DNA from 3 places in the Mesorhizobium sp. M1396 genome. Region 3 is predicted to be linked to each of the others. Evidence: predicted binding sites of a transcription regulator. Region 3 holds the regulator's gene; each other region holds the start of a gene.
The links. The regulator PhoB, encoded in region 3, activates phosphate uptake and scavenging genes when phosphate is short. The targets are predictions, from matches to a motif close to TGTCATNNANCTGTCAT.
Positions count from the first base shown of each region.

Region 1 (4,823 bases), on a different contig from region 3:
GCCGACTGCATCGTCACCGATTGCTGGGTGTCGATGGGCCAGGAGCATCGTGCCCGCGGCCACAACGTGTTCTCGCCCTACCAGGTCAATGCCAAGCTGATGGCGAAGGCCAAGCCGGACGCGTTGTTCATGCACTGCCTGCCGGCGCATCGCGGCGAGGAAGTGACCGACGAGGTCATCGACGGGCCGCATTCGGTGGTCTTCGACGAGGCCGAGAACCGGCTCCATGCCCAGAAGGCCGTGCTCGCCTGGTGCCTCGGCGCTTGATCTCTGTGAGCTTGATCTCTGGGGGTGTGATGCCTATTTGCGCCACATCACGCAAATCAAGCGCGTTTCGACGCATGCTCCCGAGAGGGCGGCATGGCCGCGCCCTGGAGCTTTGTTATGTTGGAAACCTATCGAGTGACTGAACATCACCCCAAACTCGGCGAATTCGGCTACGCCGGCGACGATCACGTCGTGCCCTTCGAGGTAGGCCCGCTCGACGTGCGCGGTCGCACCGTCCAGCTCGGACCGATGCTCGACGCCATCCTCGGCCGCCACGACTATCCCGAGCCGGTCGCCCGGCTGCTGGCGGAAGCCTGTGTGCTGACGGTGCTGCTCGGCACCTCGCTCAAGTTCGAGGGCAAGTTCATCCTTCAGACCCGCACCGACGGGCCTGTCGACATGCTGGTCGCGGATTTTTCCACGCCCTCGGCGCTGCGCGCCTATGCGCGTTTCGATGCCGACCGACTGGAAGCGCTGGTCTTGGCGGGCGAAACGTCCCAGCAGACCCTGCTCGGCACCGGCGTGCTGGCGCTGACCATCGACCAGGGCGCTCACACGCAGCGCTATCAGGGTATCGTCCAACTCGATGGCGAGACGCTGGAAGATGCGGCACGCACCTATTTCCGTCAGTCGGAGCAGATTCCGACCGATCTCAGGCTGTCGGTGGCCAAGCTCTTGACGCCCGGCCCGGGCGGCGCCCGCGAGCAGTGGCGCGCCGGTGGCATCCTGGCGCAGTTCCTGCCGCAGTCGCCCGAGCGCATGCGCGTGCCGGATCTGCCGGGCGGCGATGGCGATCCGCGCGAGGAGATCCACGATCCCGACGACAATTCCTGGCTGGAGTTGCTGGCGCTGCTCGGCACCATCGAGCCGACCGAACTGATCGACCCGACGATCGGCGCCGAGCGGCTGCTCTACAGGCTGTTCCACGAGCATGGCGTGCGCGTCTTCGGCGGCGTTCCGGTCGCCGACCAGTGCTCGTGCTCCCGGGACAAGATCCGCGGCATCCTCGAGGGCTTTTCCGCCCAGGAGATCAAGGACAGCACCGAGGACGGCGGCATTCACGTCGCCTGCGAATTCTGCTCGAAGCAATATGACTTCGACCCGGCGGAATTTGCGGCTCAGTAAAGTGTCCCTTCCTTCTCCCCGTTTACGGGGAGAAGGTGCCCGAAGGGCGGATGAGGGCAGCGCGAACTTCGGCGAATGGCCGCGCCGTCCACTCGGATGCCTTGTGCGTGGAAGACAATCTCATCAGCCCGGCGGCGCCCCTCTGCCGGGCATTTCTCCCCGTACAGAGACGGGGAGAAAGACGCTAATTCACCGTCCGCCGCTTCCCCGGCAGGTCGAGTGAAAATGCGGGGATGGCGATGTCGAACGTCTCGCCCCGCTGGTTGCGCATCGTGTAGTGCCCGACCATGATGCCGGAGGGTGTCGAGAGCGGGCAACCGGACGTGTACTGGTAGCTGTCGCCGGGATTGAGTTCGGGTTGGTCGCCGACGACGCCAGGGCCGCGTACCTCTTCGACCCTGCCGGTGCCATCGGTGATGTGCCAATAGCGCGACAACAGCTGGACGGAATCGTCCGACTGATTGTCGATCGTTATCTGATAGCCCCAGACATAGCGGTTCTCGGACGGATCCGAACGGTCCTCCAGATAGAACGGCCTGACCTGCACTTCGATGTTGCGCGTGACGGCGCTGTACATAAGCAGCTCCAAAACAATCCAGTATCTTTCGGCGCTCCTTGCAGGCTGGTCAACGGTGCGCGTCCTTTCATTGCCTACCGAACGGCAGGTGCCGGCAAAGAATGTCATTTAAGTGACACACGACAATGATGGTGTGCGCCGACCAGTGCCGCGCGACTCGGGCGCTCTGTCGAACTGTTGAAATCGGTCGTCATGCCAGCCAGATTGTTCTGGCGGACCGGTTTTCTGGAGTGACCGGATCTCGATGGAACTCACTCTCATAGCCGCCACGCTTTCAATTGCTCTTATCCTCTCAAATCTCGCCAGCATCGTGCTTGCCGCTTCGCGTCTGAAACGGCGCCGCATTATCGCGCCGCCGACCGGCAAGCCGCGGCCGGTGTCGATCATCGTGCCGTCGCGTGGCATTGAACCGTTCACGCACGAGACGCTGGAGCGCGCCTTCTCGCTTGATTGGCCGCGCTACGAGCTGATCTTCTGCGTCGCCCATGCCGACGATCCGGTAGTCAAACCGATAAACAGGGCGATTGCCCGGTTTCCCAAGGTGCCGGCCCGGCTGATGATCGGCGACGACCGCTTCAGCGCCAATCCGAAACTCAACAATTGCGTCAAGGGTTGGGAAGCGGCGCGGCACGACTGGGTCATCCTGGCCGATTCCAACGTGTTGATGCCGAGAGACTACATCCAGCACCTGATGGCTGCATGGCGGCCCGACACCGGCCTTGTCTGTTCGACGCCGATCGGCTCGCGGCCGGCCGGCTTCTGGGCTGAAGTCGAATGCGCTTTCCTCAACACGCTCCAGGCGCGCTGGCAATATGCCGGCGAGGCGCTTGGCCTTGGCTTTGCCCAGGGCAAGAGCATGCTCTGGAACAAGCCGATGCTCGACGCCAATGGCGGCATCCGCGCGTTGGCCGCCGAGATCGCCGAGGACGCCGCCGCGACCAAGCTGGTCAACGGCCTCGGCCTGCGCGTCAATCTCGTCGCCGCGCCCTTCGAACAGCCGCTTGGCCGGCGCACGTTCGACGAGATCTGGTCACGTCAGGCCCGTTGGGCGCGCCTGCGCCGCGTCACCTTCCCGCTGTTCTTCGCACCCGAAATCCTGACTGGCGCGGCGGTGCCGCTGGTGCTGGCGCTGATTGCGGCGGCAAGCGCCGGCTTCAGCCTCTGGGCAACCGCCATTGCCGTGCTGGCGGCCTTCTACCTTCCCGAGTGCGCCCTGGCCTGGTCCAAGGGCTGGTACCTGTCGCGACGCATGGTTGCCGCGATCATGGCGCGCGACCTGATCCTGCCGGCGATGTGGGCACGCGGCTGGCTCGGCGGTGCCGTCGACTGGCGCGGCAACGCGATGACCATCGGGACCAAGGCGGCCGAGCTGGAAGAGACGCCGTCCGGCGCCTGAAAGCCAAAGCCCTCTTACGAGGCCTTCAGCGCCTGTTCGATATCCTCAAGCAGATCGTCGGTGTCTTCCAGGCCGACGGACAGTCTGAGCGTGCCCGGCCCGATGCCGAGCTCGGCACGCGCTTCGTCGCTCAGGTTCTTGTGCGTCGTCGTCGCCGGATGGGTGATCAGGCTCTTGGCGTCGCCGAGATTGTTGGAGATCAGCACGATGTCGAGCGCGTTCTGCAAGGCGAAGGCCGCCTGCTTGCCGCCCTTGACGTCGAGGCAGATCAGCGTCGAGCCGCCCGACATCTGCTTCTTCACGATATCGGCCTGCGGGTGGTCGGCGCGGCCGGGATAGATGACGCGGGCGATTTCCGGCCGCTCGGCGAGGAAATCCGCGATCCGGCCCGCGCTTTCCGTCTGCTGGCGCACGCGCAGCGGCAGCGTCTCCAGGCCCTTCAGCAGTGTCCAGGCGTTGAAGGGCGACAGGCTTGGCCCGGTGTGGCGGAAATAATCGTGCAGGTTCTCGTCGATCCACTTCTTGTCCGACAGGATGACGCCGCCGAGACAGCGCCCCTGGCCGTCAATGTGCTTGGTCGCCGAATAGACGACGATGTGGGCGCCGAGTTGCAGCGGCTTCTGCTGCAAGGGCGTGGCGAAGACATTGTCGACGATCAGCCTGGCGCCGATCGAATTGGCGAGCGAGGCAACCGCGGCGATGTCGACCACTTCCAGCGTCGGGTTGGTCGGGCTTTCCAGGAAGAACAGCTTGGTGTTCGGCTTGACCGCCTTTTCCCAATTGGCGATGTCGGTGCCGTCGACCAGCGTCGCCTCGATGCCGTATCTTGGCGCCAGCGTCTCGACCACCCAGCGGCAGGAGCCGAACAGCGCGCGCGCCGCCACGATATGGTCGCCGGCCTTGGCGCTGCACAGCAGCGCTGCCGTCACCGCGGCCATGCCGGAGGCGGTGGCGCGGGCGTCCTCGGCACCTTCGAGCGCGCACATGCGCTTTTCGAACATGTCGACGGTCGGATTGGCGTAGCGCGAATAGATGAAGCCCGGCTCCTCGCCCTTGAAACGGGCTTCGGCGGCCTGCGCCGTTTCATAGACGTAGCCCTGGGTGAGGTAAATCGCTTCCGACGTTTCGCCGAAACCGGAACGCAGCGTTCCGCTGTGCACGAGTGCCGTTTGAGGCTTCCAGTTGCGCTTGTTGGTGCTCATCGCTCTTCTTCCAGACACAAAAAAACCGGCCGCGAAAGTCGCAACCGGTCCATACGGCCTTGCGGCCCGACGGTCCTTTAGCGACTTGTTTAACGTGGCTGCAAGCCGACCGGCCAAATCACCACGGGATAACGACCCTTTAGACCCGCGCCACGCTTGCGTCAATTGCCGGCTTGATTAAGAGGTTTGTACCAGCGGCGTTGCAGCGGAGCCGGCTTTGCGGCAAACAGGCATTCTTCCCGATCAGGACATTTCG
Region 1 covers NZ_JAMYLA010000002.1:61,175-65,997, reverse strand. Annotated here, with positions in the region: gene argF (ornithine carbamoyltransferase) at 1-267, shown strand, start outside; gene NKH02_RS01540 (Hsp33 family molecular chaperone) at 361-1,392, shown strand; gene apaG (Co2+/Mg2+ efflux facilitator ApaG/CorD) at 1,577-1,969, opposite strand; gene NKH02_RS01530 (ceramide glucosyltransferase) at 2,214-3,365, shown strand; gene NKH02_RS01525 (O-succinylhomoserine sulfhydrylase) at 3,380-4,567, opposite strand; SAM riboswitch at 4,625-4,702, opposite strand; gene NKH02_RS01520 (2'-deoxycytidine 5'-triphosphate deaminase) at 4,785-4,823, shown strand, end outside.
Region 1: the regulator PhoB is predicted to act here: its motif matches at 2,072-2,088, upstream of NKH02_RS01530 (ceramide glucosyltransferase).

Region 2 (4,823 bases), on a different contig from region 3:
GCCGAGGCCTCGCGCCTGTCCGGCGTCAATGTCCAGCGCACCATCTACATGGCCTACACGCTGTCCGGCCTCTGCGCGGCCTTCGTCGGCGTGCTGCTTGCCGCCCGCATCGGCATCGGCAACCCGACCCAGGCCGAAGGTTGGGAGTTGCAGGCGATCGCTTCGTCGGTGATCGGCGGCACCTCGCTGTTCGGTGCCGTCGGCTCGGTTCATGGGCCGCTGCTTGGTGCCTTTATCCTGGCCACCATCAACAACGGCGCCAATCTGCTCAACGTCAACTCGTTCTGGCAGCGCATCATCACCGGCGCGCTTATCATCATCATCGTCTACTTCGACGGGCTGCGCCGTCGCGGCAAGTAGGCCGAACCCAAATCGGTCGCCGGCCCGACATGACTGCCGGGCCGGCGATTTCACTACAGACTGGAATTGCGCATGAAAGCCGTCGTCTGCCGCTCGCCCGGTGACCTTGTCCTGGAAGACCGTCCAGCGCCCGGCGCGCCACCTGCCGGCTGGGCACTGGTGGCCGTCAGCCATGTCGGCATCTGCGGCACCGACTACCATATCTTCGAGGGCAAGCACCCGTTCCTCGCCTATCCCCGCATCATGGGCCATGAAGTGGCGGGAACAATCGTCGAGACCGGTGAAGGTGTCGATCTTGCCGTTGGCGAACCGGTCGTCATCAACCCCTATCTTTCCTGCGGCAAGTGCATCGCCTGCCGGCACGGCAAGCCGAATTGCTGCGTCAGGATCGAGGTGCTCGGCGTGCATCGCGACGGCGCCATGTGCGAACGCATCCTGGTGCCGGCGCAAAATCTCTATCCCACCAATGGCCTGTCGCTGGCGGACGCCGCCGCCGTCGAGTTCCTGGCCATCGGCGCGCATGCCGTGCGGCGTGCACGCGCCGATTCCGGCGCACGCACGCTGGTCATCGGCGCCGGCCCGATTGGGCTCGGCACCGCCATCTTCGCCCGCATCGCCGGTCTCGATGCGACGCTGCTCGACATGAGCAGCGAAAGGCTCGCCTTCGCCGCGAACGAGCTTGGCTTCCAGACCCTCGACGGCTCGCGCGGCGCGGTGCCCGATCTGGTCAAGGAGGCGACATCAGGCGAAGGTTTCGATGTGGTCTTCGATGCCACCGGCAACACCCAGTCCGTGCAGTCGGCCTTCGCCCATGTCGCGCATGGCGGAACATTGGTGCTGGTCAGCGTCGTCAAGGACGACATCAGCTTTTCCGATCCGGAATTCCACAAACGCGAGATGACGCTCATCGGCAGCCGCAACGCGTTGCGCGCCGACTTCGATCACGTCGCCGCCTCGATCCGCAACGGCGCCGTGCCGCTGGCCAAGCTCGTCACCCACCGCACCACGCTGGCCGGCACGCCGCACGATCTCGCCCGCTGGGCGCACGAGAAATCCGGCCTGATCAAGGCCGTGATCGAGGTGGGGTCATAACATGGCAGGCGGTGAACCCGGTCCGAATTGACGACGCCCCGCGCAGATCGAAGCCGGTTCTCAAATGCGCCGACGCTGACAGGTGAGCGCGACCGAACTGGCCTGATATCAGCGTGAGTCAGATAAATCACAGTCTCGTATAAGGTCGGCACTCCCTACAGAGCTGACAATTTGAGTTCGATGCGCTCGGCCGGGAAGCGCGACTCGGAAAACTGGATCGGCTGGCCGTCCGGCGTGACATTGACAGCGACCGTGACCAGCACGATGGCGCCCGGCTGCAGGTCGAGGTCGGCAAGGTCCGCCGCATCGGCATGGCGCGCCGACAGCACGGTCGATTGCCTGAGATAATCGTCGATGCCGAAACGGGCCAGCGACGCGGTGATCGAACCGGTCTCGGCCATGGCGGCATCGATGCCGGCAAAGCGCCTGGCATCGAACCAGCCGGCAGCGCGCGACACCGGCCGCCCATCGGCTTCGCCGCGCGTTTCCAGGCGGATCACGTCGGCCCCCTTGGCGAGCCCCAGCCCCTCGGCAACGCGCTGGCTGGCCGGCTCGACCGAGGAGGCAAGCAGGACGATGTGCCGTTCCGACGTCTGCCCTTGCAGGCCTGTCGAAAAGCGTGTGCGCGCGCCGATCGGATAGGACAGCCGCTTGCGCGACCGCACGAAGGTGCCACGCCCCTGCTCGGCCCGCAGCACCCCTTCCTGCACAAGGGCTGATATGGCGCTGCGCACCGTGTGGCGGTTGACGCCATAGCGCTCGGCCAGTGCCACCTCCGGCGGCAGCGCTGCGTTTTCGGCGAAATCGCCGATGGCGATCGCCTGTAGGATCTTGTCGGCGATCTGCCGCCACAGCGAAACGCCGCTGCGTCGCTCGATGCTGTCCGCTGCCAGCCGCCCGACCATTGATTGCCCCCAGCCTTTTAGCCCTGTCATCCACCCGTCATGGACTCGCGCTAAATAATGGGTATAATTTGTATAGTTGTCTATATCAATAGACAAATTTGGCACAAGGACTATTGCTCATGCGAGGACAGGAAGCCCGCGACCAGGCCGAGCGCAAGGCCGCCATGGCAACACTGGCGCAATCCAGCGGCGATGACATCGTGCGGCTCTGGAACGAGGCTAGACTGCCTTCGGAAGCAGAACTGCTGCGCGGCCCCGAAACCGGCCTAGTCACCGTGCGCGGCCGCATCGGCGGTGGCGGCGCGCCCTTCAATGTCGGCGAGGCGACCGTCACCCGCGCCACCGTCCGGCTACCATCCGGGCAGGTCGGCCATTGCTATGCGCTTGGCCGCGACAAGCAGAAGACAAGGCTTGCGGCCATCGCCGACGCACTGTGGCAGGACCCGGCCCGCCGCAACGAGGTCGAAACCAGGCTGATTGCCCCTCTCCGGTCGGCCCTGACCACCGCCCATGAAAAACGCCGCGCCGAGACGGCGGCAACGAAGGTGGATTTCTTCACCATGGTTCGCGGAGAAGATTGATGGACATCGCAGCCCAATCGATAGACGGCGGTTTCGCCGATCCGGTCTTCAACGCACAGACCGTGTTCCGCGCCGTCATGGACGCAATGGCGCGGCCGGGCAGCGTGCAGCCGCTGCCGGCCTTCGCCCGCCCGCCGGCGCCGCTATCGGCAACCGCCGGCGCCATAGCGTTGGCGCTGTGCGACAACGACACGCCGCTCTGGCTCGACCCGGCTTTGCAGGCTTCCACTGCCATCAAACCCTGGCTCGGTTTCCACACTGGCGCGCCACTGGCCAACACGCCGCCCGATGCGCATTTCGCGTTTGTTGCAACGCCAGCCGAGATGATGGCGCTCGACGGCTTTTCGCAGGGCACGCAGGATTATCCCGACCGCTCGGCCACGCTGATCCTGCAGATCAGCGATCTCGTCTCCGGCATGCCGCTGTTGCTCGAAGGGCCCGGCATCGAAACCAGCGCCACGATCGCGCCGGCACAGATGCCGCGCCATTTCGTCGAACAGTGGAAGCAGAATATCAAGCGCTTTCCGCGCGGCGTCGACATCATCCTCGCCACATCGGACGGCATTGCCTGCCTGCCGCGCACCACGCGCATCAAGACGATGGAGGCGTAAGATGTATGTCGCGGTAAAAGGCGGCGAGGCCGCAATCGCCAACGCCCACAGCCTGCTTGCCGACCGCCGCCGTGGCGACCGTTCGGTGCCGGCCCTTCGCCTCGACCAGATCGTCGAGCAACTGGCGCTCGGCGTCGACCGGGTGATGAGCGAAGGCTCGCTCTATGACCGCGAACTGGCGGCACTCGCCATCGTCCAGGCGCGCGGCGACATGATCGAAGCGATCTTCCTGGTGCGCGCCTATCGCACCACGCTGCCGCGCTTTGGCTACTCCAAGGCGATCGACACCGCCAACATGCTGGTCGAGCGGCGCGTGTCGGCGACCTACAAGGACCTGCCCGGCGGCCAGCTGCTCGGCCCGACCTTCGACTATACCCACCGGCTGCTCGATCCCGAGCTTGCCGCCGGAGGTGACGTCGCCGAACCGCTGCAGCGCGAGACGGAAGCGCAAGCCATGCCGCGCGTCTCGGCGATCCTCGCCCGCGAGGGCCTGATCGAGCCGGATGGAGAGATGCCGCAGGATCACGTCCCCGGCGACATCACCCGCGAGCCGCTGGAATTCCCGATGGCCCGCGACATCCGCCTGCAGGCGCTGTCGCGCGGCGATGAGGGATTCCTTCTGGCGCTCGGCTATTCCACCCAGCGCGGCTATGCCCGCAACCATCCCTTTGTCGGCGAGATCCGCATCGGCGAGGTCGAGCTGGAGCTCGACGTGCCCGAACTGCCCTTCGCGGTGCCGCTCGGCATTGTCCGCGTTACCGAATGCCAGATGGTCAACCAGTTCAAGGGGTCGGCCAAGGCGCCGCCGCAATTCACCCGCGGCTACGGCCTCGTCTTTGGCCAGAGCGAGCGCAAGGCGATGGCGATGGCGCTGTGCGACCGCGCTCTTCGTGCGACAGAACTCGGCGAGGATGTCGTCGCGGCCGCCCAGGACGAGGAGTTCGTCATCTCGCATTCCGACAACGTCCAGGCGACCGGCTTCGTCGAACATCTGAAGCTGCCGCACTATGTCGACTTCCAGGCCGAGCTCGACCTCGTGCGCCGCATGCGCGCCGAATACGACGCCCGCGAAAACCCGGCGAAGGTCGAAGAGAAGCGGGAGGCCGCGGAATGACCGCTCAACCGACAGACATCGCCACCTACAACTTCGCCTATCTCGACGAACAGACCAAAAGGATGATCCGCCGGGCGATCCTCAAGGGCATTGCCATTCCCGGATATCAGGTGCCGTTCGCCTCGCGCGAAATGCCGATGCCCTATGGCTGGGGCACCGG
Region 2 covers NZ_JAMYLA010000028.1:7,703-12,525, reverse strand. Annotated here, with positions in the region: gene NKH02_RS19060 (ABC transporter permease) at 1-360, shown strand, start outside; gene NKH02_RS19055 (zinc-binding alcohol dehydrogenase family protein) at 433-1,452, shown strand; gene phnF (phosphonate metabolism transcriptional regulator PhnF) at 1,608-2,357, opposite strand; gene phnG (phosphonate C-P lyase system protein PhnG) at 2,477-2,938, shown strand; gene phnH (phosphonate C-P lyase system protein PhnH) at 2,938-3,549, shown strand; gene NKH02_RS19035 (carbon-phosphorus lyase complex subunit) at 3,551-4,663, shown strand; gene NKH02_RS19030 (alpha-D-ribose 1-methylphosphonate 5-phosphate C-P-lyase PhnJ) at 4,660-4,823, shown strand, end outside.
Region 2: the regulator PhoB is predicted to act here: its motif matches at 2,382-2,398, upstream of phnF (phosphonate metabolism transcriptional regulator PhnF).

Region 3 (4,823 bases):
GAGGCTGGCCGGCAATGCCGCCCACCGCGAGATTTGCCAATATGTACATGGGGTCGTGCATGTCGGACGGCGTTGCCGCTTGGGCGACCTTTACACCATCGTAGGTCCAGACAAGCTCATCCTTCGTCCAGAGCAGGCCATAGGTGTGGAAACCGTCGGTGTCCGCAACATTCACCGTGGACGAAACCTTCGTGTGCGCTCCCGTCTCATTGGTATGCGCCGTCATGTAGAGCGTGTTCAGATCCTGGCCGCGCGTTTCGACAACGTCCAGCTCCGGCGGCCACGATCCGTCTTCCGGAAGCAGCCAGAAGGCCGGCCATGCTCCGGCTGTTTCGGGCAGGTCCGCCCGCATTTCGAAATAGCCATAGGTTTGCGCGAAGGTGTCGTGCGTCGTCAGGATCCCCGAGGTGTATTCATAATTGTTGATCAGAGGCTTGATGTCCTCCGGCGCCTGCGCCGCGGTGATGGTGAGGACGCCGTTTTCAACGCTGAACGGGTGGACGGAACTCGTCGGGCCATAATTGGCGTCGACATACCATTGCAGTTCGCCATTGCCGCTCAATGTGCTGCCGTTCGGCGCTCCCCACCAGAAATTGGAATTCCAGGTGCCGTCCTGTCCGTTCCGAAGGCTCAGCGTGTTAAATTCGTCGGAGAAGGACAGCGTCATTCCGGACTTGTCTATCGGCAGCTCGAACTGGGTGGGCTGCAACTTGTCGATGGTCGTATTCTTGAACACCAGGATCTCGTCGGATCCGAGGTTCAGCATCACGTTCGATTCCACCTGAACCATCTGTGAACGGACGGCATCGAACGAAGTGAAGTCATAGCCGTTAAGGCGGACCGTATCGGTCGCACCGAAATCGAAGATAAGATCACTTCCATTTCCTTTAGAGATGGCGAAAGTGTCGGCGCCGTCTCCGCCGATCAGGACATCGTCGCCCTTGCCGCCATCCAGCGTCTGACGACCCGACCCGCCCTTGATGATGTTGTCCAACGCATTTCCGAACGCATATCGATTGGCGCCAGTAACGACGAGGTTCTCGAAATTGTCGGGGAGCTTGTAGCTCATCCATGTGTCGATCGTGTCGATTCCTGCCCCAGGATCCTCGACCACCTTATTGTTGGTGGAATAGAGGTGATAGTAGTCGTCGCCGGCGCCACCGTAGATCGTGACCTTGACGCCGGTGTCTCCCCAGAAGGAGTCGTTGCCGGAGGTGCCATGCAGTTCCGGTCCAGACCCAGTGGCCGAGAACCAATGAGTGGAAGCGCCGGTGTAGGGAAGAGGGACGCCTTTGGCGTTTACGACGGTGCTCATCAGAAATCCTTCCTCATGGTATTCGACCTGGTGAAATCATTCGATACGAGTCCCAGCGACTGCTTCCCAAGCAACGTTGCAACGGATGAAATAGTTCCAGGGAATCGTCATCCGATCCGAGATAATATTGACCATTCGGCGCACATACACTGAATAAAGAGAAGGAATCCGTCCTCCGTCAAAAATGTAATTTTAATAAAATTCTATATTTATGTGAAAGTCGCGTGCTTTGACGGATATAGATACATGCATTAGTTCAAACCTCGCTAGAAGGAGCACGATTTGGAGGGCAGAGTTTTACGGGCAAAATGGCGATTATGACCGACTAATCGCGAACCGTTCTTCCCGCGGCCAGCCGGACACAACAGCAGTTTGAGAGATCGCAGAGCAATCGAGTTGTGAAGGGACCGACCAGTTAGCCACGCACAATCAATTCCAGCATGGCTCACTCCGCTGCGGACGTTTCGCTGCGACCGGGCAACGAGCGCGAAGGGTCGGTTAAAGATTTCAATCCCGCCTGCTTGAATGTCCGCCACCGCATTTTGGATGCCAGAAGCCGCCTGTCGCCTTGGCCCAAATGCGGTCATTCGAAAACTGATGGGATGACCGCATTTGGGCGCCACATGCTCGTTCTCCACCGATGAGACGAATGCAACATTCCACCCTTCGCGGCCGTTGGCGACCGCCTGCTGACCGAGTTTGAACCTGGGTTCCGATTTATCGGGATGGGATGGGAATTAATCTTCCCTGATCGCGTAGCCTGCACCTCGAATGGTGCGGATGACGTCGGGCATGCGGCCGTTGTTGACCGCCTTGCGCAGCCGGCCGACATGCACGTCCACCGTGCGTTCGTCGATGTAGATCGTCTCACCCCAGACATTGTCGAGCAGCTGGCTGCGCGAGAACACGCGGCCGGGATGGCGCATCATGAATTCGAGCAGGCGGAATTCGGTCGGCCCGAGCCGGATCTCGCTCTTCTTGCGATAGACCCGATGCGATTCTCGATCGAGCACGATGTCGCCGACCTTCAGCACGCTGGACAGCACTTCCGGCTTGGCACGGCGCAGCAGCGCCTTGACCCTGGCCATGAACTCCGGCGTCGAGAAAGGCTTGACCAGATAGTCGTCGGCGCCGGTCGAGAGGCCGCGCACGCGGTCGCTCTCCTCGCCGCGCGCGGTCAGCATGATGATCGGCAGCCGCTCGGTCTCGGGGCGCATTCGCAGGCGTCGGCAGAGTTCGATGCCGGAAACCGCCGGCACCATCCAGTCGAGCACCAGAAGGTCAGGCACGTTCTCCTGCAGCCGGATCTCGGCCTCGTCGCCGCGCGTCACCACCTCGACCTGATAGCCCTCGGACTCCAGATTATAACGGAGCAGCACGCCTAGCGGCTCCTCGTCCTCCACCACCATGATGCGTGGCGCGATCATCGGCTGGTCACCCCTGTCGTCATGCCGCCGGCGCGGACATTGTCGTCTCGTCCTGCTTCGGACGATTGGCCGGCAGCTGCGTGCCGGTCAAAACATAATAGGCATTTTCCGCGATGTTGGTGACGTGGTCGCCGATGCGCTCGAGATTCTTGGCGCAGAACAAAAGATGCGTGCACGCGGTGATGTTGCGCGGGTCTTCCATCATATAGGTGAGAAGTTCGCGGAACACGGAGGTGTATTTGACGTCGATGCGTTCGTCGTCGGCACGCAGTTTCGCCAGCGCGGCGGCGTCACGCGCCGCATATTCCTCGATGACGCCCTGCACCTGGATCAGCACCAGTTGTGCCATTCCATCGATCGAGTGCGAAAGGTCGCGCGGCGTAACGCTGAGGCCGACAGTGCCGACGCGCTTGGCGATGTTCTTGGCAAGGTCGCCGATGCGTTCGAGATCGCCGGCCATGCGGATCGAACCGACGACATGGCGCAGATCGTCGGCCATCGGCTGCCGCTTGGCGATCAGCGTGATGGCGCGGTCGTCGAGCTCCCGCTGGCGCGCGTCCATGATCGCGTCGTCGGAGACGACGCGCTGTGCCAAGGCGTTGTCGGAATTCAACAGCGCCTTGGTCGCACCGCCGACCATCGAGCTGGCGAGATCGCCCATGTCGCTGATCAGCTTGCTGATCTGACCGAGATCCTCGTCGAAAGAAGCGACTGTGTGTTCGCTCATGATCCTGTTCCTCGTATGCCTGAGCTCAGCCGAAGCGGCCGGTGATGTAGTCCTGCGTGCGCTTCTCGCGGGGCGACGTGAAGATCTTCTCGGTGCGGTCGAACTCGACCAGCTCGCCCAGATACATGAAGGCCGTCTGCTTCGACACGCGCGCCGCCTGCTGCATGTTGTGGGTGACGATGACGATCGTGTAGTCGGCTTGCAACTCGTCGATCAGCTCCTCGATCTTGGCGGTTGACAGCGGATCGAGCGCCGAGGCGGGCTCGTCGAGCAGGATGACTTCCGGCTTCACCGCCACGGTACGGGCGATGCAGAGCCGCTGCTGCTGGCCGCCTGAGAGGCTGAGGCCGCTGGCGTCGAGCTTGTCCTTGACCTCGGTCCAGAGTGCCGCGCGCTTCAGCGCCTGCTCGACGCGGCCGTCCATCTCGGACTTGCTCAGCTTCTCGTAGAGCCTGATGCCGAAAGCGATGTTTTCATAGATCGACATCGGAAATGGCGTCGGCTTCTGGAACACCATGCCGATCTTGGTGCGCAGCAGGTTGAGGTCCTGCGAGCGGTCAAGAACGTTCTGGCCGTCGAGCAGCACCTGACCTTCGGCGGTCTGCCTGGGATAAAGCTCATAGATGCGGTTGAAGACGCGCAGCAGCGTCGACTTCCCGCAGCCCGAAGGCCCTATGAAAGCGGTGACGCTGCGCTCCGGCAAGGACAGCGTGATGTCCTTCAGCGCCTTCGACTGGCCGTAGTAGAAGTTGAGGTTCTTGACCTCGATCTTGGCCTTGGCGGTGGCCTCGGCGGCGATCGTCATGTCTGGAGACAACATCTGGCTCATTTGTCCTCTCTGCGTCCGGTCAGGCTGCGCGCAACGATGCTGAGCGCGAGAACCGTCAATGTGATGATAAGTGCGCCGGTCCAGGCCAGTTGCTGCCATTCCTCGTAAGGGCTGAGAGCGAACTGGAAGATGGTGACAGGCAGGCTGGCCATCGGCGCGTTGAGATTGCTCGACCAGAACTGGTTGTTCAGCGCCGTGAAGAGTAGTGGTGCAGTCTCGCCGGAGATACGGGCGATCGACAGCAATATGCCAGTGACAATGCCGGAAAGCGCGGCGCGGTAGGCGACCGACTTGATGACCACCCAGCGCGGCGCGCCGATCGCGGTGCCGGCTTCGCGCAGGGCGTTCGGCACCAAATTGAGCATGTCTTCGGTGGTGCGCACCACAACCGGAATGACGAGGATGGCGAGCGCGACAGCACCGGCGATTGCCGAGAAATGCCCCATCGGCCGCACCATCAGTTCGTAGACGAACAGGCCGATGATGATCGACGGCGCCGACAGCAGGATGTCGTTGATGAAGCGC
Region 3 covers NZ_JAMYLA010000016.1:113,679-118,501, forward strand. Annotated here, with positions in the region: gene eglC (endo-1,3-1,4-beta-glycanase EglC) at 1-1,315, opposite strand, end outside; gene phoB (phosphate regulon transcriptional regulator PhoB) at 2,053-2,742, opposite strand; gene phoU (phosphate signaling complex protein PhoU) at 2,762-3,469, opposite strand; gene pstB (phosphate ABC transporter ATP-binding protein PstB) at 3,495-4,298, opposite strand; gene pstA (phosphate ABC transporter permease PstA) at 4,295-4,823, opposite strand, start outside.